Regions from separate parts of the Nocardioides zeae genome, predicted to be linked through region 1. Evidence: riboswitches for the same ligand, from Rfam matches in the RefSeq annotation. Region 1 holds a riboswitch; each other region holds the start of a gene.
The links. Region 1 has a riboswitch for cobalamin ahead of cobN (cobaltochelatase subunit CobN). Riboswitches for the same ligand answer to the same signal wherever they lie in the genome.
Positions count from the first base shown of each region.

Region 2: linked by a shared signal. The riboswitch ahead of QE405_RS06000 (ABC transporter substrate-binding protein) and the one ahead of cobN (cobaltochelatase subunit CobN) in region 1 are both predicted to bind cobalamin.
Region 3: linked by a shared signal. The riboswitch ahead of QE405_RS06040 (ribonucleoside-diphosphate reductase subunit alpha) and the one ahead of cobN (cobaltochelatase subunit CobN) in region 1 are both predicted to bind cobalamin.

Region 1 is NZ_JAUTAN010000001.1:2,098,548-2,111,579, reverse strand. It holds gene QE405_RS10060 (ATP-dependent 6-phosphofructokinase) at 1-1,063, opposite strand, end outside; cobalamin riboswitch at 1,116-1,235, shown strand; gene cobN (cobaltochelatase subunit CobN) at 1,268-4,900, shown strand; gene cobF (precorrin-6A synthase (deacetylating)) at 4,908-5,678, shown strand; gene QE405_RS10045 (DUF6226 family protein) at 5,695-6,333, shown strand; gene QE405_RS10040 (DUF6461 domain-containing protein) at 6,668-7,201, shown strand; gene QE405_RS10035 (AAA family ATPase) at 7,389-8,021, shown strand; gene QE405_RS10030 (YbdD/YjiX family protein) at 8,090-8,275, opposite strand; gene QE405_RS10025 (carbon starvation CstA family protein) at 8,272-10,449, opposite strand; gene QE405_RS10020 (HAD family hydrolase) at 10,532-11,155, shown strand; gene QE405_RS10015 (cold-shock protein) at 11,239-11,640, shown strand; gene QE405_RS10010 (MFS transporter) at 11,672-13,032, opposite strand, start outside.
Region 2 is NZ_JAUTAN010000001.1:1,244,584-1,254,219, reverse strand. It holds gene QE405_RS06015 (ABC transporter permease subunit) at 1-1,679, opposite strand, end outside; gene QE405_RS06010 (ATP-binding cassette domain-containing protein) at 1,676-2,191, opposite strand; partial or broken gene QE405_RS20900 (ATP-binding cassette domain-containing protein) at 2,286-3,089, opposite strand; gene QE405_RS06000 (ABC transporter substrate-binding protein) at 3,143-4,648, opposite strand; cobalamin riboswitch at 4,804-5,019, opposite strand; gene QE405_RS05995 (enoyl-CoA hydratase) at 5,131-5,910, opposite strand; gene mmsB (3-hydroxyisobutyrate dehydrogenase) at 5,907-6,836, opposite strand; gene QE405_RS05985 (enoyl-CoA hydratase/isomerase family protein) at 6,850-7,965, opposite strand; gene QE405_RS05980 (acyl-CoA dehydrogenase family protein) at 7,962-9,104, opposite strand; tRNA gene QE405_RS05975 (tRNA-Val) at 9,329-9,400, opposite strand; gene QE405_RS05970 (aminotransferase class IV) at 9,465-9,636, opposite strand, start outside.
Region 3 is NZ_JAUTAN010000001.1:1,255,548-1,263,017, forward strand. It holds gene QE405_RS06030 (variant leucine-rich repeat-containing protein) at 1-246, opposite strand, end outside; gene QE405_RS06035 (ribonucleotide-diphosphate reductase subunit beta) at 251-1,225, opposite strand; gene QE405_RS06040 (ribonucleoside-diphosphate reductase subunit alpha) at 1,249-3,852, opposite strand; cobalamin riboswitch at 4,010-4,225, opposite strand; gene QE405_RS06045 (hypothetical protein) at 4,252-4,554, opposite strand; gene QE405_RS06050 (ABC transporter substrate-binding protein) at 4,563-5,639, opposite strand; gene QE405_RS06055 (ABC transporter ATP-binding protein) at 5,636-6,487, opposite strand; gene QE405_RS06060 (FecCD family ABC transporter permease) at 6,484-7,470, opposite strand, start outside.

The DNA of each region.
Region 1 (13,032 bases):
TGACCACCTCGTCGCGCTCCGCGTAGTCGGCGCGGATGCGCTCGAGCACGTAGCGCGCCGGGTCGACGAGCACGGCGTTGCCCGAGGCGTCGGTCGCGCCGCCGGCCGCCTCGGCCAGCAGCTCCTGGGCGGCGCCCTCCGCGACCACGATGACGGCGTACCCGCGGTCCGCCACGCGGCGCCGCAGGTGCGCGAGCAGGCCGTTGGGGCCGTCCATCGCGAACGGCACCTCGGGGATGAGCACGAAGCTGGCCGTCTGGGCGGCGAGAGCCGAGTAGCAGGCGATGAAGCCGGCGTGGCGCCCCATCGTCTTGACGATGCTGACGCCGTTGACCGCCGCCTGCGCCTCGACCTTCGCGGCGGTGATCGACTCGGCCGCCTTGGCGAACGCGGTCTGGAAGCCGAAGCTCTGGCCGATGTGCGGGATGTCGTTGTCGATGGTCTTCGGCACGCCCACCACCGCGATCTCGAGCCCGCGGCGCTCGATCTCCTCGTGGATGACGTGGGCGCCGCGCATGGAGCCGTCGCCGCCGACCACGAAGAGGATGTCGATGTCGTGGCGCACGAGGGTGTCCACCATGACACCGGGGTCGCGGGCGCCGCGCGAGGAGCCGAGGACGGTGCCGCCGCGCTCGTGGATGTCGGCGACGGACTCGCGGGTGAACACGACCGGCTCGAGGCCGGACTCGGGGTCGAGGCCCGCGTAGCCGTTGCGGAAGCCGAGCACCTCGGGCACGCCGTAGTGGTCGTCGAGCGCCCGCACGACCGCCCGGATGACGTTGTTGAGCCCGGGGCAGAGACCGCCGCAGGTGACGATCGCGGCACGGGTCGTGCGCGGCGGGAAGAACAGCCGGGCGCGGGGACCGCCGGCCTCGAAGGTCGCGATCTCCTCCCACGGCACGTCGCGGCCCTGCACGAGCTCGACCGTGTCGTCCATGAGGATCCGGTCGCTCTCGGCCACGTAGTACTGGTTCGTCGCCCGGCCCTCGACGTACGAGGCGAGCGGGGAGTCGAACCTCGGCGCACCGAGGGTCTTGACCTGCAGGTCGGCGAGGGTCACCACGGGTCGTGACCCTATCGGGCGGCGAGCCTTCCGGCACGGTGGCCTAGGCTGCCCCCGACCTTCCGCCGACGGACCCAGGAACCCGGTGCGACTCCGGGGCGGTTCCGCCACTGTGAACGACGTCGCGACGTGCGGCGTCCAGCCAGACACTGACCGACGGCGGTCCGATCCGACGGGGCGAGAACCCCGAGGAGGAGCTCCGCCGTGCCGCGTATCGCGCTCGTCTCCACGTCCGACACCGACCTGCTCTCGGCCCGCGCCAGCGGCGTCGACTTCGTCGTCGCCAACCCCTCGCGCCCCGCCCACGAGGGCATGGGCGCCGAGCTGGCCGCCGCCGACCTCGTCGTGGCCCGCATCCTCGGCGGGCCCGACGACCTCTGCAGCGGCTTCCGCCGCGTCGTCGGCACCGGGGTGCCGACCGTCGTGCTGGGCGGCGAGCAGGTGCCCAACGCCGCGCTGATGGAGCGCTCGACGGTGCCCGTGGGCGTGGCGGCCGAGGCCCACCGCTACCTCGCCGAGGGCGGCCCCGAGAACCTCGCGCAGCTCCACGCGTTCCTCTCCGACACCGTGCTCCTCACGGGTGAGGGCTTCGAGCCGCCGGTCGTGCTGCCCGCCTGGGGCTGGGCGGAGCGCCCGCACGCGACCCCCACGCCGGACGGTCCGCGGGTCGGGATCCTCTACTACCGCGCCCACCACGCCTCGGGGAACACCGCCTTCGTGCACGACCTCGCCGACGCGGTCGACGCGGCGGGCGGGGTCGGCCTGCCGGTCTTCTCCTCGTCGCTGCGCACGGCCCCCGACGCGCTCTACGACGCGCTCGGCTCCCTCGACGCCCTCATCGTCACCGTCCTCGCGGCGGGCGGCTCCACGCCGGCCGGCGCGAGCGCGGGCGGGGCCGACGAGTCGTGGGACGTCGAGCGGATCGCCGCGCTCGACATCCCGGTGCTCCAGGCGCTCGCGCTCACGAGCAGCCGCGCCGAGTGGGAGGCGTCCGACGACGGCGTGACCCCGCTCGACTCCGCCACGCAGATCGCGATCCCGGAGTTCGACGGCCGCATCATCACGGCGCCGTTCTCGTTCAAGGAGGTCGACGAGGACGGGCTGCCGCGGTACGTCGCGGACGCCGAGCGCTGCCGCCGTGTCGCCGGCATCGCGACCGCCCACGCGCGTCTCGGCCGCACCGAGGCCGCCGAGAAGCGGTTGGTGCTCATGCTCTCGGCGTACCCGACCAAGCACTCCCGCATCGGCAACGCCGTCGGCCTCGACACCCCGGTGTCGGCCATCCGGCTGCTGCGCGCGCTCCGCGCCGAGGGCTACGACCTGGGTCCCGCGGACGGCGAGATCACCCGCCTGCTCGACCTGCCCGACGAGACGGCGGCGGGCGACGCGCTCATCCACGCCCTCATCGCGGCCGGCGGCCAGGACGAGGAGTGGCTGACCAACGCGGACCTGACGGACGCGCACGTGCGGATCACGCCGGAGCAGTACGCCGCGTGGACCGCCGACCTGACCCCGACGCTCCGCGAGGAGATCGAGCAGGCGTGGGGCCCGGCGCCCGGCAAGCTCTTCGTGAACGACGACGGCCACGTCGTGCTCGCCACCCTGCGCGCCGGCAACGTCGTGCTGATGATCCAGCCGCCCCGCGGGTTCGGGGAGAACCCGGTGGCGATCTACCACGACCCGGAGATGGCGCCGAGCCACCACTACCTGGCGGCGTACCGCTGGATCGCGGCCCCCCAGGCCGACGGCGGCTTCGGGGCGCACGCGGTCGTCCACCTCGGCAAGCACGGCTCGATGGAGTGGCTGCCCGGCAAGAACGCCGCGCTGTCCGCCGACTGCGCGACCGACGCGGTGGCGGGCGACCTGCCGCTGATCTACCCGTTCCTCGTCAACGACCCGGGCGAGGGCGCGCAGGCGAAGCGCCGTGCCCACGCGACGATCGTCGACCACCTCGTGCCGCCGATGGCCCGGGCCGAGGCGTACGGCGACATCGCGCGGCTCGAGCAGCTGCTTGACGAGTACGGCAACATCGCCGCGATGGACCCGGGCAAGCTGCCCGCGATCCGGGGCGAGATCTGGACCCTCATGCAAGCCGCCCAGATGCACCGCGACCTCGGGCTCGACGAGCGTCCCGAGGACGACGACTTCGACGACTTCCTGCTCCACGTCGACGGCTGGCTCTGCGAGGTCAAGGACGCCCAGATCCGCGACGGCCTCCACGTGCTCGGTGGTGCCCCCGAGGGCGAGGCGCGGGTGAACCTCGTGCTGGCGATCCTGCGGGCCACCCAGGTGTGGGGCGGCCAGGCGGGCGCCGTACCGGGTCTGCGGGCGGCCCTCGGCCTCCCGACGGGTGCCGGCAAGGAGCCGAGCACCGCGGAGGTGGACGCCGTCGAGACGCGCGCCCGGGCCCTCGTGCTCGGCCTGGAGGAGCGGGACTGGGACCCGGCCGCCGTGCCGGAGGTCGTCGGTGCGCTCGAGGGCGACGCCGACCCCGCGGTCGCCCAGGTGCTGACGTTCGCCGCGACCGAGGTCGTGCCGCGCCTGGCGCGCACGACGGACGAGCTGACGGCCGTGCTGCACGCCCTCGGCGGCGGCTACGTGCACGCGGGCCCGTCGGGCTCGCCGCTGCGCGGCCTCGTCAACGTGCTGCCGACCGGCCGCAACTTCTACACGGTCGACCCCCGCGCCGTACCGTCCCGGCTGGCCTACCAGACCGGCGCCGCGATGGCGGAGTCGCTGCTGGCCCGCCACCGCGAGGACACGGGGGAGTGGCCGGCCTCCGTCGGCCTCTCCGCGTGGGGCACCTCGGCGATGCGCACGAGCGGCGACGACGTGGCCGAGGTGCTCGCCCTCCTCGGCGTGCGCCCGACGTGGGACGAGATGTCGCGTCGCGTGAACGGCCTCGAGCCCGTGCCGCTCGACGAGCTGGGCCGGCCGCGCATCGACGTCACGCTGCGCATCTCCGGCTTCTTCCGCGACGCGTTCCCGCACGTCGTGGAGATGCTCGACGACGCGGTGCGCATGGTCGCCGAGCTCGACGAGCCCGCCGAGCTCAACTTCGTGCGGGCCCACGCCCAGGCCGACCTCGCGCGCCACGGCGACGAGCGGCGGGCCACGACCCGCATCTTCGGCTCGGCGCCCGGGGCGTACGGCGCCGGGGTGCTGCAGGCCATCGAGTCGGGCAACTGGCGCACCGACGACGACCTGGCGGAGGTCTACACGGCGTGGGGCGGCTTCGCCTACGGCCGCGACCTCGGCGGCGTCGCGGCGACCGAGGACATGCAGGAGAACTACAAGCGCATCGCGGTCGCGGCGAAGAACCTCGACACCCGCGAGCACGACATCGCGGACTCGGGCGACTACTTCGAGTACCACGGCGGCATGGTCGCCACCGTCCGTGCGCTGACCGGCACGGCACCGCGGGCCTACGTCGGCGACTCGACCTCGCCCGACGCCGTCCGCACCCGCTCGCTCGCGGAGGAGACGGCCCGCGTCTTCCGGGCCCGCGTCGTCAACCCGCGCTGGATCTCCGCGATGCAGCGCCACGGCTACAAGGGCGCCTTCGAGCTCGCGGCGACGGTCGACTACCTGTTCGGCTTCGACGCGACGGCCGGCGTGGTGCGCGACGACATGTACGAGTCGCTCGCCCGCGCCTACGTGCTCGACGAGGACGTGCAGGCCTTCCTCCGCCAGTCGAACCCGTGGGCGCTGCGCGGCATGGTCGAGCGGCTCTCCGAGGCGGCCGACCGGGGCATGTGGGCCGAGCCGGACCCCGAGGTCGTCGCGGCGATGCAGCAGGTCTACCTCGAGGTCGAGGGCGAGATCGAGGACCGGTGAGCCAGCCGTGAGCCCGCGCCGCCTCCACGTCGTCGGCCTCGGCTGCGGCGACCCCGCCCAGCTGACCGGCCAGGCCGTCGCGGCGCTGCGCGGGGCGGCCTACGGGCTCGCGCCCCGCAAGGACCGCGGGTCCGGTGACGACCCGCTCCTCGCCGTACGGCGTGCCCTCCTCGCCGAGGTCGCCCCCGGTCTGGAGGTGGTCGAGGTCGCCGACCCCGAGCGCGACCGGTCGGCGCGGGTCGTGGGTGACGCCGCGGCGTACCGGGGTGCGGTGGCGGACTGGCACGCGGCGCGGACGTCGGCCTACGAGCGTGTGCTGCTCGAGCGCCCCGGCGACGTCGCGCTGCTGGTGTGGGGGGACCCGGCGTTCTACGACTCGACGCTGCGGATCGTCGACGCGGTGCTGGCGCGGGGGGCCGTGGTGGCCGAGGTGGTCGTCGTGCCGGGCATCTCGAGCCTGCAGCTGCTCGCGGCTGCGCACCGGATCGTGCTCCACGAGGTGGGGCAGCCGATCACGGTCACCACGGGCCGCCGGCTGCGCGAGGCGGTCGACGCCGGCGCCGACAACGTGCTCGTCATGCTCAACGCCTCGCTGGAGCTGGACGGGCTCGAGGACTGGACGATCTGGTGGGCGGCCAACCTGTCCGCGCCCAGCGAGCGGCTGGTCGCGGGGCGTGTCGGCGACGTGCTCGACGAGGTGCTGGCGGCGCGGGAGGCGGCGAAGGCCGAGGCGGGGTGGATCATGGACGCCTACCTGCTGCGGGCGCCGGCGGGCTGAGGACGGAGGAGGAGCGGTGAGCGACGACGCGGAGCGGCTCGCCCGGCTCGTCGCTGCCGTCGACGCGGTGTACGCCGCCGATCCGCGCGCTGCGACGTGGCCGCCGCCGTGGGACGGCGGCCCTCCGGAAGACACCTACAGCCGGGTCACGCGTCCGGAGCGCTACCGCATCGTCGGCGCCCGGGTCGAGGCCTGGTGCCGGGTGCTCGTGGAGGCAGGGCTCGCGGTCCGGGAGACAGCGGTGGCGCCCTGGGGCTGGCGGCTCACGAACGGACCGGAGGACCTGACGCGGTTGCGGCCGGTCGTCGACGGCGCGGTGCCGCTCCTCCTGGACGTGGGCTCGACCGACGTGCCGGGTGACCACGTGCAGATCGGCGTCGGGGAGCCTGCCGTCGAGGTCGCGATGGTGCCGCCCTGCGGGTGCGATGCGTGCGACGACGGCTCGGAGGAGCTGCTCGACGCCGTCGACCTGCGGATCGGGTCGACGGTGGCGGGCGTGCTGGTGCACGAGTCCGGCCACGGGTGGTCGCGGACGGTGACGATCGGGGGGTGGTCCACGACCAACGCCGACCGTGCTGATGTCGAGCGGGCGGAGGCGGCACGCACGGGCCACCGGCCGTGGCGCACCGTCGCCGGGCCCGCGTGGTGGAGCTGATCCGGCCTGCTCGAGAAGGGGTCACGAACGACAGCGGATCCGGCCCCGGCGATGTCGTCCGTGCCCCTTGGTGAGATCCGCGGGCTCGGGGCGCAAGGCGTGGTCTCATCCTCGAGAAGTTCTGCGGAACAGACGCAGTCGTCAGCCTGCCGGGAGTGCATCCGTTCCACAGGACTCCAGCGGTAGGCCGGTCGCCCCCCTTCCGCGCGGCATGATGCCTGCCAGACGATCAGCAGGAGGTGCCGTGCGGACACGAGGGACGGATGAGGTCGAACGTCTCGGTGAGCTCACGACCCAGTGCGACGCGGCGTGCTTGACGGTCGTACCCGCGTCGATGGGTCTTCCAGCCCTGGCGGCGCACTGGAGGATCGACATCGACGCGCCGGTCGAGGTCACCCCTGACGGCCCCCCGTACGACCCGTCCGGCCGTTCCTTGCACGGCTATGTCTGGTTCATCCAGGTCGGGCACCAGATCCTCGTCGTCGAGGAGAACGGTTTCACGGGCGACCAGGACGAGCTCCTGGCGCGTCTCAGTGAGGAGTCGGGTGGCGCGCGCGTGGCATCGGCCTTCTGGAACGTCAACGCGGTGGTCAGGTTCGGGGCAGCCGAGGGAGGGCGCACGATCGTCCCGTCGGAGGAGGTGCGCTACGGCGAGCCCACGCCACCGGAGGCCGCGGAGCTCGACGACCTGCTGGCCCCGTTCCGCGCGTTGCCGGAGCCGCCAGAAGAGGGACCGTGGACCAACCCTGACGTCGGTCCCTCCTGGGAAGGCACCGCCGTGGCCATGCTCCTGCGATGGACCGGGATGACGTTGCCCGACGACCTCTTCGATCTCGAGGCGCACACGGTCTACCTCTGGTCCAGGTGAACACCGGGGTCGTGGAGAAGGGGTCACGGACGACGCCGCATCAGCCCCGGCGACTGTCGTCCGTGCCCCCTTTTCCGGACCCGCCCTCGCGCCACCTTCACAGCACCCCCCGACGCCTGTCTCAGCGAGCCTGAAGGATCACCCGGCACCGTCGAGGGCACCCGCCCCCGCCGACCGAGGAGCCCCGATGACGCCGTTCCCCGCCCCGCACGACCCCACGACGGGGACCACCCCCCACAGCGACCTCGTCGTCGTCGGCGGCGTCCCGGGCGCCGGCAAGTCGACCGTCATCGCGAGCGTCGCGCAGGCCCCGGGCGTCGCCGCGCTCGATCCCGATCACCTCCGCGCACCGGTCGCGCGGCGCTGGCCGGCGGTGCCGCCGCGGGCCTACCGCTGGGCGATCCACACCGTCCACACAGTCCTCGTCTGGGCGGCGGTGCTCACGGGTCCGCGCCTCCTCCGGCACTGGCCGGGCCGCGCGGCCCGGGTGCTGCTCGTCCACGAGACCGCGATCCGTCGCACCCGCCGCCGCCTGCTCCTCCGGGCGGCCGTACGGCGCGGCTGGCGCCCCACCCTGCTCCTCGTCGACGCCACCCGCGACGAGGCCATCGCCGGGCAGCAGGCCCGTGGACGCGTGGTGCACCCGCTGGCGTTCGACCGGCACTGGACGCGCTGGACCGACCTGCGGTCCACGCAGATCCTCCGCCAGCTGGACGGCGCCGAGGAGCCCTGGGACACCCGCCTCGCGCCGCGCGGCTTCGCGCTCCCGGTGCTCGTCGCCACCGTCGGCGTCGGGGCGCTCACCGCCCAGGCCGCCTGAGACGGTCGTGGCCCCAGCGCCACGGAAAACGGTGCGCTGGGGCCACGACCCGGATCGAGCAGGAGAGGTCAGCAGCACCGCCCCTGCGCGGAGTGCTCGCGCAGGTGGTCGCGGTGCCGCTCGAACTCGCGCCGCGACATCGGCGCGGTGCCGTCGGCGGCGCAGCCCGCGACGTACGCGTCCCAGCGGGACTCGCCGCTGAACTCCCGGAGGTACCAGCGCACCCCCGCCACCGCGCGGCGCAGCGCGCTCACGACCGCGTCCCCACGGTCGAGCGCTCGGCCTCCCACGCGGCGAGCTCCGCCTTCTCCTCCTTCGTCGCCACGAAGTCGGCGGGCGCGACGATCTCCGACGGCACGGCCGGCACCTCGGTGGTCGGCAGCGAGCCCGCGCGCACCGCCTTCACCCAGATGAGGATCGCGTTCGCCACGATGACGATGACCAGCAGCGCGAAGGTCGCCTGCAGCACACCGTTCGTCGTCGAGTTCCGGATGATGACGTCCATCTGGTCGGCGTTCGTCGCCGCGCCCCGGAGCTCCCCGGCGTCACGGGCGGTGCGGGTCGCGTCGGCCTGTGCGAAGTACCCGATCGCCGGGTTGTCCGAGAACACCTTCTGGTACGACGCGGTCATCGTCACCACGAGGTCCCAGGCCAGCGGGATGCCGGGCACCCAGACCCACTTGAGCCAGCCGTGCTTGAGGAAGAGGGTCACGCACAGGGTGAGCGCGATGGCCGCGAGGAGCTGGTTGGCGATGCCGAACAGCGGGAACAGCTGGTTGATGCCGCCGAGCGGGTCGGTGACGCCGACGTACAGCATGTAGCCCCAGCAGGCCACGACGGCGGCCGAGGCGCCCCAGGCGGCGGGCTTCCACGACGTGTCGCCGAACTTGGGCCAGACGTTGCCGATCGTGTCCTGCAGCATGAAGCGGCCCACGCGCGTGCCGGCGTCGACGGCGGTGAGGATGAAGAGGGCCTCGAACATGATCGCGAAGTGGTACCAGAAGGCCGCCAGGCCGCCGCCGAACGCGGTGTCGAAGATCTGCGAGATGCCGAAGGCGAGCGTCGGCGCGCCACCCGTGCGCGAGATCAGCTCCTCCTCGACGGAGGCCGCCGCCGCGTTGAGCGCGTCGGGCGTGATCGAGAAGCCGAGCGTCGCCACGAACTCCGAGGCCGACGCGGCGTCACCGCCGGTCGCGCCGACGGGGGAGTTCATCGCGAAGTAGAGGCCCGGGTCGATGACGCAGGCCGCGATGAGGGCGGAGATCGCCACGAACGACTCCATGAGCATGCCGCCGTAGCCGATCATCTTGACCTGCCGCTCCTTGGCGACGAGCTTCGGCGTCGTGCCCGACGAGATCAGCGCGTGGAACCCGGAGAGGGCACCGCACGCGATGGTGATGAAGAGGAACGGGAAGAGCTTGCCCGCGAACACCGGGCCCTCGCCGGACGACGCGAACGGCGTCACCGCGTCGGTCGACAGCACCGGGTTCGCCAGCACGAGGCCGACGGCGAGCAGCACGATCACGCCGACCTTCATGAAGGTCGACAGGTAGTCGCGCGGCGTCAGCAGCATCCACACCGGGAGGATGGAGGCGACGAAGCCGTAGCCGACGAGCAGCAGCGTCAGCGTCTCCTTGTCGAGCGTCAGCGCCTCGCCGAGGCCCCAGCTCTCGACGTACCCGCCGCCGATGATCGCGAGCAGCAGCAGCACGACGCCGATGGCCGTCGTCTCGAGCACCCGCCCGGGCCGCAGGTAGCGCAGGTAGAACCCCATGAAGAGCGCGATCGGGATGGTCAGGCCGATGGAGAAGACACCCCACGGCGACTCGGCGAGCGCGTTGACCACGACCAGCGACAGGACCGCCAGGATGATGATCATGATGGCGAAGACGGCGATGAGCGCCGCGGTGCCGCCCACGACGCCGATCTCCTCGCGGATCATCTGGCCGAGGCTCTTGCCGTCGCGCCGCATCGAGAAGAACAGCACGACCATGTCCTGCACGGCGCCGGCGAAGATGACGCCGACGATGATCCAGATGGTGCCGGGCAGGTAGCCCATCTGCGCGGCCAGCACGGGACCGACCAGCGGACCGGCGCCGGCGATCGCGGCGAAGTGGTGGCCGAAGAGCACGCGACGGTCGGTGACCTCGAAGTCGGCACCGTTCTCGAGCCGCTCCGCGGGCGTGGCCCGGCGGTCGTCGAGCTTCAGGACCTTGCGCCCGATGAACCGGGCGTAGAACCGGTAGGCGATGGCGTAGGAGGCCAGTGCGGCGAACAGGATCCAGAGCGCGGAGACCTCCTCGTCGCGGCTGAGGGCGAGCACCGTCCAGCAGGCGGCGCCGACGACGGCGACGAGCACCCAGACGGCGATGCTCGCGGGTGATGGTCGGGACGAGCGGGACGGAGGGGCGGCGGTCGACGTCGACATGGTCACTCCCGAGGGGCCGGTGAAGGGGACAGAGCACGCTACCCCGTCCCCGGCGCCGCGGGAGCGTCCCTAGGCTGGCGGCGTGGCTGCCCCTCTCGTCGTCGGTTTCGACCTCGACATGACCCTCATCGACACCGTGCCCGGCTTCGCCGCGACCCTGGAGGCCCTCGGGGCCGAGCTGGGCGTCGAGCTCCCGATCGCCGAGCTCACCGAGCGGCTCGGGCCGCCCCTCGACGCGATCCTCGGCCCCTACCTGCCCGCCGACCGGCTCGCCGAGGCCGGCGACCGCTTCCGCGCGCTCTACCCCGACCTGGCGGTCACGAGCGTCCCCGTGCTGCCCGGCGCGCACGAGGCGCTCGCCGCCGTGCGCCGCCACGGCGGCCGGAACCTCCTCGTCACCGGCAAGTACGCCCCCAACGCCCAGCGCCACGTCGACCACCTCGGTCTCGACGTCGACCACCTCGAGGGCTGGGTCTGGGGCGTGCTCAAGGGCCGGGCGCTGCGCGAGCACGGGGCGCAGGTGTACGTCGGCGACCACGTCCACGACGTCGAGGGCGCCCACGCGGCGGGCGTCACCAGCGTCTCCGTGCTGACCGGCGGGTGCGACGAGGCCGAGCTGCGGGCCGCCGGCACCGACGTGGTCCTGCCCGACCTCCGGGCGTTCCCCGCCTGGCTGGACGAGCACGTCCTCGGCCTCACCGGATAGGCTCGGGGGTGCGGCCGGGCTGGTGTGCCCGGCTGCTGTGCGTCCCGGGCAGTCCCGGGTGAACTCGAGAGGGGTGGACGACGGTGCCGACCGGCAAGGTGAAGTGGTACGACGCGGCGAAGGGCTTCGGGTTCCTGTCGACCGACGCCGGGCAGGACGTCCACGTCCGGGCCGAGGCGCTGCCGGCCGGTGTCACCACCCTCAAGGCCGGCACCCGCGTGGAGTTCGGCATCGCGCAGGGTCGCCGTGGCGACCAGGCGCTGCAGGTCCGGCTGCTCGACGCCCCGGCCTCGGTGTCCCGCAACGTCGCCCGTGCCGCCCGCAAGAAGCCCGACGAGATGACGACGATCGTCGAGGACCTCATCACGCTGCTCGACCGGGTCGGCGAGACCTACCGCCACGGCCGCCACCCCGACGCGCGCACCGCCGCGCCGACGGCGAAGCTGCTGCGCGCGCTCGCTGACGAGCTCGACCGCAGCGCCTGACCCGGCGCCCCCGCAGCCGTACGACGCGGCCTCAGCGCGCGTCGTACGGCTGCGTCGGCACGTCGGTCTCGTACGGCGCGGTCGGCGCCGGCCGCGGATCCGGAGTCGGACCCGGACCCGGGGCCGGCGGAGGCGTCGGAGCGGGTGCAGCGGCCGACGGACCGACCCGCTCCCGGCGGCGGCTCGACGCGTCGCGGGCGCGCGTGCCGAGCACGAAGACCGCCCAGGCGACGAGCACGGCCGCGGCGATCCAGAGCCCGAGGTTGCCGGGGTCGAGGGGCACGGCGATGCCCACGAAGCCGCCGATCACCCACGCGAACTGGAGCATCGTGTCGGACCGGGCGAGCGCGCTCGTGCGCACCCGCTCGTGCACGTCGTGCTGGATGGTGGAGTCCAGCGACAGCTTCGACAGCGACTGCGCGAGCCCCGCGGTGAGGCCGAGCAGCGAGAGCGTCAGCACGCCGTAGAAGAGCGCCGCCGTCGTCGCCATCGTGGCCGCCGCGACGAGCGCGAGCACCACGGTGATGGCCGGGTTCACCTTCTTGAGCATCGACGCGAGGGCGATCCCGAGGGTGTTGCCGAGACCGGCGGCGCCGACGACGAGCGCGAAGAGCACCTCGGTGCGCCACCCCTCGAAGGGGTTGGTGGTCAGCAGGAACGCCATGAACATGGTGAGGAAGCCGGACAACCAGCGGGGTCCACAGTTCGCACGGAGCGCGAACGCGACCGAGGCCGGCATCCGCAGCGCCGCGCGACGCCGGTTGCCGGGGTCCTTGGCCATGCTCTGCGCCGAGTCGTCGGTGCGCAGCGAAAGCCGGGTCTCGCCCGCGTCGGAGTCCACCCGCGCGGGCAGCAGGATGGCCAGCACCGTGGCGACGATGAACACGACGAAGGCGTAGCGCAGCGACCACTCGGCCCCGGCTAGCGAGGCGAGGCCCGCGAAGGGGGCCGACACGGCGGCGCCCACGACGCCCGCCAGCGACACCCGACCGTTCGACTTCACGAGCGTCAGGCCGGTCGGCACGAGCCGGGGGACCGCGGCGTTGCGGGCCACGCCGTAGGCCTTCGACGACACGAGCACACCCAGTGCCGCGGCGAAGAGCCACGTCGACTCGGTCGCCACGGCCCCGGCCAGCACCCAGCAGAGGAAGGCCCGGATCGCCATCGTGCCGCCGATCGCCCAGCGCCGACCGTGGCTGAACCGGTCGAGGAACGGTCCGATCAGCGGGGCGACGATCGCGAAGGGCAGCATGGTGAGCCCGAGGAACAGGGCCACCTGGCCGCGGGCCTCGCCGGTGGGCACCTGGAAGAACAGCGTGCCCGCGAGGGAGATGGCGACCGCGGCGTCGCCGGCGGCGTTGACGGCGTGCAGCTCGATGAGCCGGGAGAGCC
Region 2 (9,636 bases), 860 kb from region 1:
GCCGCGCCCGCTCCGACACCGAGGAGCAGCAGCACCCCACCGGGGACGAGCACGACCCACGGCGCGACCTCGAGGTAGCGCAGTCCCTCGGCCAGCATCGCGCCCAGCTCGGCGGCGTCCGGGTCCGCGCCCAGGCCGATGAAGCTGAGGCCGGCGATCGCCACGGCGTTGAGGGGCAGGCGGGCGAGCGCGTGCTGCGCCAGGGGACCGAGGACCCCGGGCAGCAGGTGCACGACGCCGACCCGCGCCCGCCCGAGACCGAGACGACGGGCTGCCCCGACGTGTCCCGCACCACGTGCCTCGACGACGAGGCCGCGGGCGTGGACCGCGAGCGGGATCCAGGCGACCGCGGCGACCGCGACGCAGGCGCCGAGGAGGCCCGGCCCGAGCGCGGCGGCGACGACCATGCCGACGACCGTGCTCGGCACGGTCACGAGCACGTCCATCGCCCCCACCCGGAGACGGCGGGCGGCGAGTCCCACGAGGAGGGCGACGGCGAGCGCCAGCACGCTGACCAGCACGGCCAGGCCGACGGTGCGGACCGTCGCGTCCGCGACACGGCCCCAGAGGTCGTGCCCGACCGCGTCGGCGCCGAGGGGGTGCCGCACACCGGGAGGGGCGAGGCGAGCGGCGAGGTCCGAGGACCCACCGTCGCGGGGCAGGCCACCGAGCACGAGGACCGCCAGCACCACCGTCACCAGCACGACGACCCGCGGCGACCCGTGGGACGCGTCGGCCGTCACCCCGAGATCGTCACGGCCGGTCGCGCCGACGAGCAGCAGCCGGTGCAGGAGGAGCGCCGCCCCGGCACCGGCGAGACCGAGGCCCACGACGGCCAGCAGGCAGGCCTGGAGCACGGGGACGTCCTGCGTGAGCGCCGAACGCACCGCGAGCGACCCCACCCCCGGCACGCTGAACACCTTCTCCACGGCGACCGCCGTGCCGAGCATCCCGACCCACACGACGGCGACCTGGGACGCGCCCCGGCCGACGACGCGGCGCGCCAGTGCCCGGGCCACCGGGGCCGTCGGCACCCCGTTGGCCCGCCACGTCGTCACCCACTGCTCCGTCACGGCCTGGTCGAGCACCCCCGCGAGCAGCCGGGTGAGCAGCCCTGCGGCCGGTACGCCGAGGGCGAGGGCCGGCGCGACGACGCTGCCCCAGCCGTGCCAGCCCGTGGCGGGCAGCAGACCGAGGTGCACGGACAGGGCGACGACGAGGAGACTGCCGGTGATCACCTCGGGGAGGGCCGCGACCGTGACCGCCGCGACCTTGAGACGCGGCCGCGTGGCGGTGCCCGTGCGGGCCGCCCGCACGACCGGGCCGATCAGGGCCAGCGTCGTGAGGACCAGGGCGACCGCGATCGCGCAGCCAGCCAGCGTGGCGGAGGCGGCCACCGCGGGCTGCGCACGCTCGAGCACGGGCTGGCCGCTGACCCAGCTCTCCCCCAGGTCTCCGCGCGCCGCGGCGGCCAACCACCGGGCGGCTCCGGTCACCGGGTCCGGCGCCAGGTCGAGCTGCTCGCGCAGCGCCCTCACCGCGTCGGGATCCTCGCCCCGCTGGCGGAAGCGCACGCGGAGCACGGTGACCGCCGGGTCCTCGCCCCGGAGCCACGGCAGCGACGCCACGACCAGCACGAGCCCCGCGACCGTGGCGAGGACCCGCAGCACCGCGCTCACCGGAGCGCACCCGTGCGTCGCCCGGACGCGTCCCGCAGTGCCCGTAGGGCCGCCGATCCCGCGTCGTCCGCGGCGAGCAACGCGATCGGACCGTCGTCCACCACCCTGCCGTCGGCGAGCACGACCACCCGGACGCCCAGTCGGGCGGCGACGTCGAGGTCGTGGGTGCAGACCACGAGCGTCGTGCCCGCTGCGTCGGCGTGGGCGCGGAGCGCCTCCGCCACCGCGCCGCGGGTGGGGGCGTCGAGTGCGCTGAGCATCTCGTCCCCCAGCAGCACCCGGGGTGCGGTCGCGAGGGCCCGCGCGATCGCGACCCGCTGCCGTTGGCCGCCGGACAGCGTGCCCGGGCGCCGGTCGAGGAGGTCGTGCCCCAGGTGAACCACCGAGAGCAGCTCGACCAGGCGGACGTCCTCGTGGTCGGGATCGTCCGGATGGCCGACGCGGAGCGCCTCGACGAGCAGCTGCCGCACCGTGCGCCACGGCGTCAGGGAACCACCGGCGTCCTGCGGCACGGACTGCAGGGCCGGCGTGCGACCCGCCCCCGGGGGCGACCTGCACGCTGCCCGCCTCCGGGCGGTCGCGAGCGGCAGCGAGCCGCACGAGGGTGGACTTGCCGGCGCCCGACGCACCGAGCACGGCGACGTGCTCGCCGGCGCGCACCTCGAGGGACACGTCGCGGACGCCGACGGTCGTGCCGCGTCCCCGGCAGCCGTCGGGACCTCCCGGGGCACGCCAGGTCCGGGTGACCCCTGCCCAGGTGAGAACCGGCTCCCCCGGCGCGAGCGGCACCGTGCGAGCCGCCGTCCGCGGATCCGGCGCCGCGGTCCCGGTGCCCTGGTGCACGCGACCGTCCGCGAGGCGCACGACGCGGTCGCACAGGACGGCGGCCACACCCGGGTCGTGCGTGACGAGCAGCAGCGCCGTACGGCGGGCGTCGAGGGCGCGCCGCAGCGCGGCCACGACCTCGGCGGCGGTCACCGGGTCGAGGGCCGAGGTCGGCTCGTCGGCGACGAGGAGGTCGGGCTCGGCGAGGAGCGCGAGCGCGAGGGCCACGCGCTGCCGCTGGCCGCCCGAGAGCACGGTCGGGTGCCGTCGAGCCACGGCCGGGTCGAGGCCGAGCTCGTCGAGCACCGCGACCACCGCGCGCCGCGCCGCGCCCCGGTCCGCGGTGCGGGTGCGGGCCACGAGCCCGAGCTGACGGCCCACCGTGCTCCCGGGGTCGAGCGCGGTCGCGGACTCCTGCGCGAGCAACCCCGTCCGTCCGCCGACCGCGACCGTGCCCTCGAGCCGCAGGTCGGCGGGCGGCGGTAGGCAGGCGAGGCGCGCGGTCAGCGTCTTGCCCGCTCCCGAGGGGCCGACCAGCGCGACCCGCTCCCCCGGCGCGAGGGCCAGGTCGAGCGGGCCGAGCACGGGAGAGGCGTCCGACCGCCGTCGCAGGCGGACGCCCTCCCACCGGACGAGCGTCAGCGGTCGACGCTCGTCGTGCTCGTGACGACCGCGCGCTCGAACGGGTCGCTCGCGAGGCCGGTCACGCCCTGGACGCCGAACTGCGTGGCGTCGTGCACGAGGGGCACCGCCCACACGTCCCCGAGCACCTGCTGCTCGACCGCGACCGCTGCGGCAGCGCGCTCGTCCGGGTCGGCCACCAGCTGCGCGTCGGCGAGCTCCGCGTCGAGCGCCGCGTCGCAGGACCGGCTGATGTTGTAGGTGCCGTCGCAGCCGAAGTCGGTCTGCAGGTAGCCCACCGGGTCGGCGGTGTCCTGACCGTAGGACCGGCTCATGATCACCAGGTCATAGGTGCCGTCGAGGTAGTCGGTCTCCATCTCGTCGTAGGGCCGCGCCACGACCTCCACCTCGAACCCGACCGCCCGCAGCGCGTCCGCGATCGCCGTCGCCATCTCCGGCAGCTCGGGCCGGTCGGTGAACGTCGCCAGGGTGATCGGCGTCGTGGACGCCGCGGCGGCCGCCGCCGGGTGTGTCGCCGCCTCGCGGTCGGCCGCCCACGCCGACACCGCGGCGTTGAACAGACCGCCCGCGGGCTCGGCACGTCCCGCGTAGATCGTGCCGGCCAGGTCGAGCTCCGCCACCGCCGCCCGCACCAGCTCGCGCTGCCCGGGGTCCGCGAGCACGTCCGACGTCTGGGTGAGGTGCAGGCTCACGGTCCGGGGCAGCGGTACGGCGAGGAGCTCGTCCTCGTCGATCTGGTCCAGCTGCGCGGCGGGGAGGGCCTGGGCGAGGTCGACCTGGTCGGACCGGAACGCCTGGAGCCGCGCGCCGGCATCCCCGACGAACGTGACGTCGACGCCGTCCATCGCGGGCGCACCGGCCCAGTAGTCGGGGTTCGCCTCGAGCGTCATCTGCGTCGTCAGGTCGGTGTCGGTGATCTCGTAGGGGCCGGTGCCGGTCCCGACAGGCGTCGGCCGGGCGGGGTCGGCGTAGGCGGAGGGGGCGAGCACCACGAGCTCCGGCGACGTCAGCCGCTGCACCAGCACCGGGTCGGGCTCGGCGGTGGTGACCACGACGACGTCACCGTTCGGACCCTCCTCCGCCGTGGCGTCGATGCTGCCGCCGGAGAGTGCACGGGGGGCGGGCTCGGCGGCCGCGGCGGCGTCGAGCGCGGCCGCGACGGTCTCGCCCGTCACGGGTGTGCCGTCGTGGAAGACGACGTCGGGACGGATCTCGAAGCGCCACGTCGTCAGGTCGACCTGCTCCCACGCGGTCGCCAGCGCGGGCTCGGGCAGTCCAGCCGGATCGAGGCGCACCAGCGTCTCGGTCGCGCCCGCGGCGTACGCCGTGGTGGCGTCGTCGGAGTACGGCGACAGCGCCGTGGTCGGGGTGAAGGCGTAGGCGAAGCGGAGACGGTCGTCGCCGCCGGGACCGGCGTCGGACGAGCCGCCCGGCGAGCAGGCGGTGAGGAGCGCGGCAGTGGCGACGAGCGCCGCTGCGGGCGCGGAGGAGTGACGGTTCACGATGGACCTTCGGCTCGGGTGCGGGTTGACCGCGGGCGCGCACCGGAGCGGACGGGACCGACGGGGCGCACGCACCCGGGCTCGCGGCCCACCCGGCCGCCAGCCACCGAACGTGTCGTGGAGCCCGCCCTCGAGGCATCCGACCACCGCGGACGTCGCACCCACGGGAGCTGGCAGGTCTTCGGACTCGCGGGCGACCGGCCGCTCCCGTCCGAGGACGGGACGCCGGACCTACTGGCCGTCGCTTCCCAGGCCCGCACGGACCCAGTGCTTCGTGACGGCGGTCGTTCCCGCTCACCGCTGCGGGGCAGTCCCGGACTCGCACCGGGTTCCCTCTTGCCTCGCCACCGACCGGCTGCCGGGGCGAACCAGCGGGACCAGCCTAAACGGGTCGGGCGCCGGCGCTGACGACGGCCACCCGTGACACGGATCCCACCGACGAAGGCGGCGGGGACGCATCGCGGCACCCCCGCCGTTCCCCCTCAGCCGTGCGTGAAGTCCGGGCGCCGCTTCTCGACGAACGCGGCCATGCCCTCGGCCCGGTCGGCGAGCGCGAAGGTCGCGTGGAACGTGCGGCGCTCGAACCGCACGCCGGCCGCCAGCGTCGTCTCGAAGGCCTCCGCGACGGCCTCCTTCGCCGCGTACGCCGCGGGGAGCGACATCGAGGCGATCTTCGCGGCGGTCTCCATCGCGACGTCGAGCAGCTCCGCGGTCGGCACGACCCGGGACACCAGGCCCGACCGCTCGGCCTCGGTCACGTCCATCATGCGGCCGGTGAGGACGAGGTCCATCGCCTTGGCCTTGCCGATGGCCCGCGTCAGGCGCTGGGAGCCACCGATGCCGGGGATGGTGCCGAGCGTGATCTCGGGTTGCCCGAACTTCGCGGACTCGGCGGCGATGAGGAGGTCGCACATCATGGCGACCTCGCAGCCGCCGCCCAGCGCGTAGCCGGACACGGCGGCGATCGTCGGGGTGCGCAGCGCGGCGAACCGGTCCCAGGTGGAGAAGAAGTCCTCCAGCGCGACGTCGGCGTAGCCACGGGACGCCATCTCCTTGATGTCGGCGCCGGCGGCGAACGCGCGCTCCGAGCCGGTCAGGACGATCGCGCCGATCCCGCGGTCGGCGTCCATCTCCTCGGCGGCCGCGACGACCTCCGCGCCGAGCGCGAGGTTGAGGGCGTTGAGCGCCTCGGGCCGGTCGAGGGTGATGACGCCGACGCGGCCCTCCCGGCGGACGGTGATGTTCTCGTACGTCGCGCTCACGATGCTGCTCCCTCGTTCTGGTCGTCCCGGACGGCGCCGATGATGGCGGAGAAGTCGAGTGCCGCTCCGTCGCCGGAGGCGAACTCACGGTAGATCTCCGCGGCGAGCTGGCCCATCCGCGTGCCGGTGTGGGTGGTGTCCGCGGCCGTCATCGCCAGGCCCAGGTCCTTCGCCATCAGCGGCGAGGCGAAGCCCGGTGCGTAGTCGCGGTTCGCCGGGCTCGTCGGCACCGGCCCCGGCACGGGACAGTTGGTGGTGAGCGACCAGCACTGGCCCGACGCGGTGGACGCGACGTCGAACAGGGCCTGGTGGGTCAGGCCCAGTCGCTCGCCGAGCACGAAGGCCTCCGAGACGGCGATCATGGAGATGCCGAGGATCATGTTGTTGCAGATCTTGGCGGCCTGGCCGGCTCCGCTGTCACCGCAGTGGACGACGCGGCCGGCCATCGGCTCGAGGACCGCGTTGACGGCCTCGAGGTCGTCGTCGGCGGCGCCGACCATGAACGTCAGCGTGCCGGCCGTCGCTCCGCCGACACCGCCGGAGACGGGGGCGTCCACGGCGCGGTGCCCCGCCGCGCGGGCGGCGTCGGCGGCGGCACGGGCGTCGTCCACGGCGATCGTCGAGCAGTCGACGAGCAGCGCACCCGGGGCCGCCGCGGCGAGCACCCCGTCACCGTTCGTGCCCTGGTAGACGTCGAGGACGTGCTTGCCGCTCGGGAGCATCGTGATGACGACCTGCGCGTCCCGCGCTGCCGCGGCGGCCGAGTCGGCGGGCGTGACCCCGGCCTCGCTCGCGGCGCTCGCGGCCGCCGGCGACGGGTCGAAGCCGGTCACGACGTACCCGGCCTCGACCAGGTTGGCGGCCATCGGGCCGCCCATGTTGCCGAGGCCGATGAAGGCGACCCGGGGCTTGTCGGTGCTGGACATGCGGTTCCTTTCCTCAGCCCTCGGCGCCCGCGGACGCGGGCGAGGGCGGGCGGGTGAGGCCGAGCTCGGCGTCGCCGAGCGGAGCGAAGTACGACGCGACGTCCGCGTCCTGCAGCAGCTCGAGCGAGGCGGGATCCCAGCGCGGGTTCCGGTCCTTGTCGATGACCTGGGCCCGGACGCCCTCGGGGAAGTCGTGGCCGCGCAGCATCCGCAGCGCGATGCGGTACTCCTGCGCCAGCGCCTCCTCCAGGCTGCCCAGGTCGCGGGCCGCGCGCAGGGCCCGCAGCGTCACGGCCACCGAGGTCGGCGACTTCGCCTCGACGGCGTCGGCCGCCGCGCGGGCCTCGGGCTCCGGCCGGGCCCGCAGTGCGGCCACGACGTCGCGGGCGTCGTCGTCGGCGAAGCCCGCGTCGATCCACTCCCGGGCCGCGGTCAGCGTGCTCGCGGGGGCGGGCACCGCGACGGCGTCCAGCACGGCGTCGACGTCCCCCGCCGACGGGTCGGCCAGCTGCTCCACCAGGCGGTCGAGGTCGCTCGAGGCGACCATGCGGTCCGCCAGGCCCAGCACCAGCGCGTCGGCCCCGTCGGCGTGACCGGCCGTCAGCGCGACGTACGTGCCCAGCTCGCCGGGCGAGCGCGACAGCAGCCACGTCCCGCCCACGTCGGGGACGAAGCCGATGCCGGTCTCCGGCATGCCGATCCGGGTGCGCTCGGTGACCACGCGGTGCGAGGCGTGCGCCGAGACGCCCACCCCACCGCCCAGCACGATGCCGTCCATGAAGGCGACGTACGGCTTGGGGTAGCGCGCGATGAGCGCGTTGAGGTGGTACTCGTCGCGCCAGAAGTCCTCCGACCCCGTGCCGCCCGTGGTGGCGTCGCGGTGGATGGCCACGATGTCGCCGCCCGCGCACAGGCCGCGCTCACCGGCGCCGCGCAGCACGACGACCTCGACGTCGGGGGCCTCCGCCCAGGCCTGCAGCGCCTCGTCGAGGAGCCCGACCATCTCGTGCGTCAGCGCATTGAGGGCGCGGGGGCGGTTGAGCGTCAGCACGCCGGCCCGACCGCGTCGCTCGACGAGGACGGGGGGCTCGGCCGGCTGCTCGACCGCCGGCGTCCCGGGGGCGGTCACGCCGCACCCTCCAGCGCCGCCCGGCTCACGATGAGTCGCATGATCTCGTTGGTCCCTTCCAGGATCTGGTGGACGCGCAGGTCCCGCACCACGCGCTCCACGCCGTACTCGGCAAGGTAGCCGTAGCCGCCGTGGAGCTGCAGTGCCGCGTTCGCGGCCTCGAAGCACTGGTCGGTGACGAACTGCTTCGCCATCGCGCACAGCTGCACCGCGTCGGGGCTGCCCTCGTCGAGCGCCGTCGCCGCCCGCTCGAGCAGGCAGCGGGAGGCCTCGATGCTCGTCGTCATGTCGGCGAGCCGGAACTGCAGCGCCTGCTGCGCGCTCAGCGGCTTGCCGAAGGCGATCCGCTCGCGCAGGTGCACCGCCGCTCGCTCCACCGCCCACGAGGCACCGCCCAGCGAGCACGCCGCGATGTTGATGCGGCCGCCGTTGAGGCCCCGCATGGCGATGGAGAAGCCCTCGCCCTCCTCTCCGAGCCGGTGGGAGGCCGGGACGCGGACGTCCTCGAGCACCACCTGACGGGTCGGCTGCGCGTTCCAGCCCATCTTGCGCTCGTTGGCCCCGAACGACAGGCCCTCGCTGTCGGCCGGGACCAGGAAGGCGGAGATGCCCCGCGCGTCCGGTCCGCCGGTGCGGGCCATCACCAGGTACGCGTCGGTCGAGCCCGCGCCGGAGATGAACTGCTTCACGCCGCGGAGCACGTACTCGTCACCGTCACGCCGCGCCGTCGTGCGGATGGCGGCGGCGTCGGACCCGGCGTCGGGCTCGGTCAGGCAGTAGGACGCGAGCTTCTGCATCGCGCTCAGCTCGGGCAGCCACGCCGCCCGTACCTCGTCGGTCGCGAAGGTGTCGACCATCCACGCCACCATGTTGTGGATGCTGATGTAGGCCGCGATCGCGGTGTCGCCGCGCGCCAGCTCGACGAACACCGCCGCGGCGGCGCGGCGCGGCAGGCCGATGCCCCCGTGCTCCTCGCCGGCGTAGAGGCCGCCGAGCCCCAGCTCGCCCGCCCGCTGCAGGACGTCGACGGGGAAGATCTTCTTCTCGTCGCGCTCCTGGGCGTGCGGCGCCAGCTCGGCCTCGGCGAACTTCCGCACGGCCGCGACCATCGCAGCGAGATCGTCCTCGTCGAGGTTCACACCATCTCCATTCACGTCGGGTCGGTCAGCAGTAGGACGTCCAAAAGTATGACGTCCTACTAATCAAGGCGACCGTCGCAGCCGCGAGCAGTGCGGGGCAATGGCCAGCCGCGCACGTCGGCTGTGCAGGAACGCACGGCCGAGCCGAGCGGTCGGACGAGGCCAGGAACGACAGAACCGCCCCCGACCTGCCTGCTGGCTGGTCGGGGGCGGTCCTCGTGCGGTGGGCGATACTGGGTTCGAACCAGTGACCTCTTCGGTGTGAACGAAGCGCGCTACCACTGCGCCAATCGCCCGCGTGGTGCGGTCGCATACGTTAGCGCACCTCCCCCACGAACTCACATCGGGGTCGTTCGGCCCTCACGGGTCGATGTCGGCGGCCTCCCGCTCACGCCAGACCCGCTGCGCCTCGGCCGTCACCGGACCGGGCGCCGGCAGCTCGCGGCCGTTCCAGCGCCGTACGGCCTGGACGTCCCGGGTCGTGCTCACCAGGAACACCTCGTCGGCCGCCTCGGCCACCTCGATCGGCTCG
Region 3 (7,470 bases), 850 kb from region 1:
GACGCAGGCGCGGACCGACGACTGGGCGTCGGCGGCGAGGTGCTCGAGGACGTCCATCGGTGCGTGCTGGGACAGGGCCGCGCTCTCGCGGATCGCCGTCGTCGGGTCGGCCGCGAGGGCGCGCACGCGGCGTACCTTGCTCGCCGACGCCGGGGGAGAGGTGAAGGCGGAGAGCGGGGGACCGCCCTCGCCGGAGGTGGCGAGGGCGGCCCGGTGCGCCGGGCTGAGGAAGCCGATGCAGGACATCGCCTCAGTCCTGCCGCGCGTTGACCTCGTACGAGGTGTTGATGGCCTCGAAGAAGTTGACGAGCTGCAGCGTGTCGTTCGCCGCCGCCATCCACTTCGCCGGGTTGGCGACGCCGTAGTGCGGACCGAAGCCGAGCTCGTCGAGGCGGCGGTCGGCCAGGTACCGCACGTACTGGTTGATGTAGTCGGCGTTGAGGCCCAGGATGCCGTTCGGCAGGAGGTCGTGGTTGTAGGCCTCCTCCATCGCGACCGCGTCGAGGATCATCTGCCTGATCTCGTCGGCGAACTCCTCGGTCGCGACCTCGGGGTTCTCCTCCAGCACGGTGAGGACGAGGTTGATGCCGAACTTCAGGTGCAGGGACTCGTCCCGCACGATCCAGTCGATGAGCGAGCCGAAGTTCCGCAGCAGGTTCCGCTGCCGGAAGCTCAGCGCGACCATGAACCCGGAGTAGAACCAGATCCCCTCGAGGATGACGTTGTAGGCGATGAGGTTCCGGACGAAGTCGCGCTTGCCCTCGACCGTGGTGATGTCCAGGGTCTGCTCGGTCATCCGCTTGATGAAGCGGACCTCGAACTCCTCCTTCGCCGCCATCGAGGGCACGTCCACGTGGGCGGCGTAGGCCGCCTCCCGGTCGATGGGGAAGGTCTCGAGGACGTACTCGAAGCTCATGCAGTGGTTGGCCTCCTCCCACATCTGCTTCGCGAGGTAGAGGTGGCACTCCGCCGCGTTGACGTAGGGGTAGACGCCGAACGCCAGGGCCTTGTTGACGAGCAGCTCGCTCGGGTTGAAGTAGCTCATCAGGAACGTCAGGGCGCGACGCTCGTCGTCGCTCATCCGCTCGAAGTCGGCGAGGTCCTCGCCGAGCTGCACCTCGTTGGGGAACCAGGTGTTCGCGACGGCCTGGTCGTAGAGCTCCATCGCCCACGGGTAGGTGACCGGCTTGAGGAGCAGGCCCTCCTCGATGCCCGTGCCGAGGATGCCCCGGCGGCCCTCCGCGGCGCTCACTGGCACGACTCGCACTGCAGCCGCTCCTGCGGGTCCACCGGGCAGGCGGCCTCGCCCACCACCTCCAGCTCCTGCACGTCGCCGGGCACGACGTCGGGCACGACGGCCGGTACGACGGGTGCTGCCGGCGCTGCGGCACCGAAGCCGCGACGTGCCGGCGCGGCGGCACCGAAGCCCCGACGCGCCCCGGAGCTCGCCGGGGTGCGGCCGTCCGCCTTGTTGACCTTGACGGTGCTCTGCTCGGCGGTGTGCCGCGGCATCATGTGCAGGTAGTAGGTGGTCTTCACGCCCATCCGCCACGCCGCGGCGTACAGCTCGACCATCGACGCGACGCTCCGGTCCGCGAGGTAGATGTTGCGGCTGATCGCCTGGTCGATCCACTTCTGCGCGCGGGCCGCGACCTCGAGGTAGGCGCGGCCGGGCAGCTGGAACGACGTCTGGTAGATCTCGACCAGCTCACGGGGGATCGTGAGGTCCGCGCGCTCCGCGGCCACCCGGGCCAGGTCGCCCTGGTGGCGGAGCAGGTCGTCGCGCACCTCCTCCCAGAGGCCGGCGGCGCGCAGGTCCTCGACGAGGTTGCGGTTGACCTCGAGGAACTTGCCCGAGCTCGTCGTGCGGCTGAAGATCTGGCTGAACTGCGGGTCGAGGCCGGGCGTGGTGCCGGCGACGAGCCCGATGGACGCGGTGGGGGCGATGGCCAGCAGGGTCGAGTTGCGGATGCCGCCGGCCACCTTCTCCCGCAGCGTGTGCCAGTCGAGCCGGGTGGTGCGGTCGACCTCGACCGGTACGCCGCGGTCCGCCTCGAGCAGGGCGAGGGAGTCGATGGGGACGAGCCCCTGGCTCCACCGCGACCCGGGGAAGTGGGCGTAGGAGCCGCGTTCCCGCGCGAGGTCGGCGGAGGCGTCGATGGCGTGCCAGGAGACGAACTCCATGACCCGGTCGATGAGCTCGTAGGCCTCGGGGGAGGCGTAGCTGTGCCCGCAGCGCTCGACGACGTCCGTGAATCCCATGACGCCCAGCCCGAGGGCGCGGTTGCGCTCGTTGGAGTGCTCCGACTCGGGCACCGAGGAGACGGTGATGTCGATGAGGTTGTCGAGCTGGCGCACGGCGAGGCGGGTGGACTCCGCGAGCCGGTCCCAGTCGATGCGGGCGCCCTCCCCGCCGGCGCCGCGGCGCCGTCCCACGACGTGCCGCGAGAGGTTGATCGAGGCCAGGTTGCAGACGGCGACGTTCTCGCGGTCCTGCGGCAGGCAGATCTCGGTGCACAGGTTGGAGAGGTGGATCGTGCCCGTGTTGTGGTTGAGGGCGCGCGTGTTGATCGTGTCCTTCCACGTCAGCCACGGGTGCGAGGTGGACTGCAGCGCGGTCAGGATCGCCCTGAACTGCTCACGGGCCCCGACCTTCCGGTGGCGCAGCCGCCCGGCCTCGGCCTCGGCGGCGTACTCCGCGTAGCGCCGGGAGAAGGCAGCCCCCGTCAGCTCGACCAGGTCGGGCACCTCGGCGGGATCGAAGAGGTACCAGGGCTGGTCCGCCTCGACGCGCTTCATGAACTCGTCGGAGATCCACACGGCGGTGTTGGCCGTGCGGGTCCGGCGGTAGGGGTCGCCGGAGTTCTGGCGCAGGTCGAGGAACGCGGGGAAGTCGAGGTGCCAGTTCTCCATGTAGAAGCACAGCGCACCGAACTTCTTGCCCCCGCGGCTCACGGCACGCAGCGTCGAGTCGATCGTGTGCATGAAGGGGACCGGCCCGGTCGAGGTGGTGTTGTTGGACGCGATCGGCGACCCCTCGGCGCGGAGCTTGGTGACCGAGAGGCCGATGCCGCCCGTGCCCTTCGTCAGCCACATGACGTCGCGCACCGACTTCGCGATGTGCTCGATCTCGTCCTCCATCTGCATCACGAAGCAGTTCGAGAGCTGGCTGTAGGACGTGCCGGCGTTGACGAGCGTGGAGCCCGCGGCGAGGTACTCGAGGCGCGACATCTTGTCGTAGAAGCGCTCCGCGGCGCGGGTGGGATCGTCCTCGTTCAGCGCGAGCCCCATCGCGACGCGCATCCAGAAGAACTGGGGCATCTCGAGCGGGCGCCCGTCGGGACCGGCGACCATGTAGCGCGTGCGCATGGTCTGCACGCCGACGTAGCGCAGCAGGTCGTCGCGGTCCGGGTCGAGCGCGGCGCCGAGCCGTTCCAGGTCGAAGAGCTCGCCGAGTCGGCGGTCGAGCAGGCCGAGCTCGACGCCGCGCAGGACGAACGCGACGAAGGCCTCGCCGTGGAACGCGTAGACCTCGTCCCGGGTCACCCCCTCGCCGAAGATCCCCTTGTAGAGGCTCTTGACGAGCAGGCGCGACGCGATGGTGTCGTAGGCCGGGTCGTCCTTCACGTTCTGCAGCGCCACCTGCACGACGGCCTCGTCCAGCTGCTCGCTGGTGATGCCGTCGAAGAGCGTGATCTCGAGCTCGGAACGCAGCTGGGTCGCGCGGGCGACCCCGTCGTCGAGACCGGCCGCGGCCTCCTCGATGGACCGGGCGATCTCGTAGCCGTCGTAGGGCACACGGGTGCCGTCGCGCTTGACGACCTCGATCCGGCCGTTGGTCGTGGTGCTCATGTCGTCTCCACCCCTCGTGGAACGTCGCGGGACGCACGTCCGCGGACGAGGGGGAGACAGCAGGAACGGTCGACGGACAGGCCGCTCCACCCTCACGGGAGGCCTCCTGCCGGCGTTCGATCCTCCGACCCTCCCTCGGGGTCGCGGACCCTCGCCCGTCGGGGGCGAGGCACTGGCAGGTCTTCGGACTCGTGGGCGATCGTGCTCCGGCCTACTGTCCGTCGCTTCCCAGGCTGGCGTCGGCCGTGCCCAGTGCTTGTTGACGGAGGTCGTTCCCACTCACCGCTGCGGGGCAGTTCCGGTCTTCCACCGGATTCCCTCTTGCGACGACCCGTCTGGAGGACGGGTCGAACCAGCTGCGCCGACCACCATATACGGGAATCACATCGATGCAACTACCTAGATGTTGTGTCCTGTCGCTCGCGGCTCGGACAGCGGCGCGACGATGCGGTCGACCGCGGCGCGGTCGAGCACGCCCCCGTGCCAGGTGTCACGGGGGCGTCCCGGCGTGCTCAGGTCGCGCACCACCACGACGTTGCTCCGCTCGCACTCGCCGAGGCACCTCACCACCCGCACGCGCGTGCCCGCGGGCACGGTGTCGCGGAGGTGCTGCACGAGGTCGTCGTGGTCGACGCCTGGGTGCTTGCGGGCCGTGCCGCAGCAGCAGTCGTGGCACACGAGCACGTCGTGGTCGGGCCTCACGGGTGGGGTCACCCGATCCAGTCGTTGCCCGGCAGCTCGTCGAGCGCGGTGATGTCGAGGGTGGGCTCGACGCCCGACTCCGGCGCCAGCCCGAAGTGCTCGACCGCGGTGCGCACCCACTCGGCGGCGTCGATGTTCATCGGGCCCGAGACCCACATCGCGTAGGGCAGGTTGACGAAGCGCTCCTCGCGCACGGCCTCCAGGTCCCGGGAGGCGGGGTTGGCCTGCAGGACGGCGACCTTGTCCTCGTAGGACTGCCCCGGGTAGTCGACGAAGAAGATGACGTCGGGGTCCGAGGCGGCGAGGGTCTCCCAGCCGACCTCGGTCCAGGTGTCCTCGACCGCGGCGGTCGCGTTGGTGACGCCGGCGGTGTCGAAGATGGCCTGGGGACCGCCGAAGGAGCCCGACGTGAAGATCGCGTCGGTGCCGGAGTCGAAGAGGAACGCGGTCGGCCGCTCGTCGCCCTGCGGAGCCGCCTCCAGCGCGGCCCGCCGTGCCTCGATGTCCTCGACCACCGACGCCGCCGTGTCGCTGTGGCCCGTGAGCTCACCGATGTTCGTGAGGTCGGTCGTGAGGGCCGTCCAGGCGTCCATCGTGCCGCGGGCCCCGTCGTCCTGCTGGCAGGTCTCGCTGAGCAGGTACGGCGTGATCCCGTGCTCGGTGAGCATCTCGGGCAGCAGGTTGCGGGCCTCGCTGAAGCCGTAGCCGTAGCCCGCGAACATCACCTGCGGGTCGACGGCCAGCACGTTCTCCAGGGTGGGGAACTCCTCGCCGACCACGGTGAGCTCGTCGACGCGGTCGTCCGGGTAGGCCAGCTCCAGGAGGTCCTGGTCGCGCTCCATGCCGGTGACGGCGACCAGCTCGTCGCGTGCGCCCGCGGCGAGCACGATCGAGATGATGCCGCCGTCGTACGCGTAGAGCTCGGTGACCGGCCCGTCGACGGTGAGGTCCTCGCCGCAGTTCTGCACGGTGATGGCACTGGCGCCGGACGCCGAGCCGGAGGCGCCCTCGGGGGCGCACGCGGCGAGGCTCGGGGCGGCGATGGCGAGGCTGGCGAGCAGGGCGAGGGGGCGGGCGGACGTCATGGGTGGTCCCTTCGGGGGTGGATGAGGAGGTGGGGCTGGTCGAGGTGCGGGTGCGGGACCTGGACGGAACCGACACCGAAGTGGCGTGCGACGTGCCCGGCGGCCAGCACGTCGGCGGGCGGCCCGACCGCGACGACGGTGGCGGGACCACCGGGGTCCCCGTCACCGGACCAGCCGACCACGGCGAGCACGTCGAAGTAGCGCAGCGCGAGGTCCAGGTCGTGGATCGTCGCGACGAGGGTCTCGGCCTGGCCGGCGAGCACGTCGAGCAGGCGCAGCTGCCAGGCGACGTCGAGGTGGTTGGTGGGCTCGTCGAGGAGCACGACGGGGCACCGCTGGGCCAGGCCGCGGGCGAGCACCGCGCGGCGGCGCTCGCCGCCGGACAGCTGGTCGCACGGACTGTCGACGCGGTCCGCCAGGCCGACCGCGTCCAGGGCCGCCAGCACGATCTCCCGCTCGTCGCGGCCGCCCCGGGCCCACGGGCGCGTGCGGGGCACGCGACCCAGCGCCACCATCTCGCCGACGAGGAGCTCGGCTGCGACGACCTCCTCCTGCGGCACGTAGGCGACCCGGCGGGCACGCTCGCGGGGGCGCACGTCGTGGAGGTCCTCGAGCCGACCGTCCGGACCGGCGAGCTCGGCCGTGCCGCTGCCGTGGTGCAGCACCCCGGCGAGCACGCGCAGGAGCGTGGACTTGCCGGCCCCGTTGACGCCGACGATCCCGAGGCGCTGCCCCCGGGGTACGTCGAGGTCGACGTCCGCGAGGACGGGACGGCCGCCGAGGCTCACCCCGACGCCGCGGAGCCGGGCGGCCAGCCGGTCGCCGCCCGGTGCGGTCGGGCCCGTCATTGCTGACCCCCGAACCGGTAGCGGCCACGTCCCATGAGCAGCAGGAAGAGGGGTGCCCCGACGACACCGGTCACGACGCCGAGCGGGATCTCCTGGGGGCGCACGGCCAGGCGGGCGACGACGTCGACCCAGAGCAGGAAGAGACCGCCGCCGAGGGCGGCGACGGGCAGGACGACGCGGTGCCGCGCACCGACGACGAGGCGGGCGGCGTGGGGCACGATGAGGCCGACGAAGCCGATGCCGCCGCTGACGGCGACCAGCACGCCGACGAGCACCGCGAGCCCGACGAAGAGGGTCGTGCGCATCGCGGCGACGTTGACGCCGAGGGCGGAGGCGGTGTCGGGTCCGGCGGCCAGGGCGTCCATCCAGCGGTGGAGGGCGAGCATCCCCGCGCCCAGGAGCGCGACGAGCACTGCCGGGACCCAGAGCTTCTCCCAGGTCGCCCCGCCGACGCTGCCGAGCATCCAGAACATCACCGAGTTCGCGGCCCGCGGGTCACCGCTGAGGAAGACGAGGAACGACGCGATCGCCGACAGGCCGGAGGACAGCACGACCCCCGAGAGCACGAGCCGCAGCGGGGTCAGACCACCCTGGGCCGTCGCCACGAGCCACACGAGGAGCGCCGAGCCGACCGCGCCGAGGAGCGCACCGGTGGACACGGCGTAGATCCCGAGCCCGCCCAGGAACCCCGTCGTGATCACCGCGGTGGCCCCCACCGAGGCGCCCGAGCTGATGCCGAGGAGGAACGGGTCGGCGAGCGGGTTGCGCACGAGGGTCTGCATCCCGACGCCCGCCACGGCCAGTCCGGCACCGACGACCACGGCCAGCAGCGCCCGCGGCATCCGCAGCTCCCAGACGATGACGTCCCACCGGCCGGGGTCCCGCCCCGCGAAGCGGTCGGTCACCGCGGTGACGACCTCGCCGACCGGGATCCGCTCCGAGCCGAACGCCAGGGAGGCGACGAGGCTGCCCAGCGTCGCGAG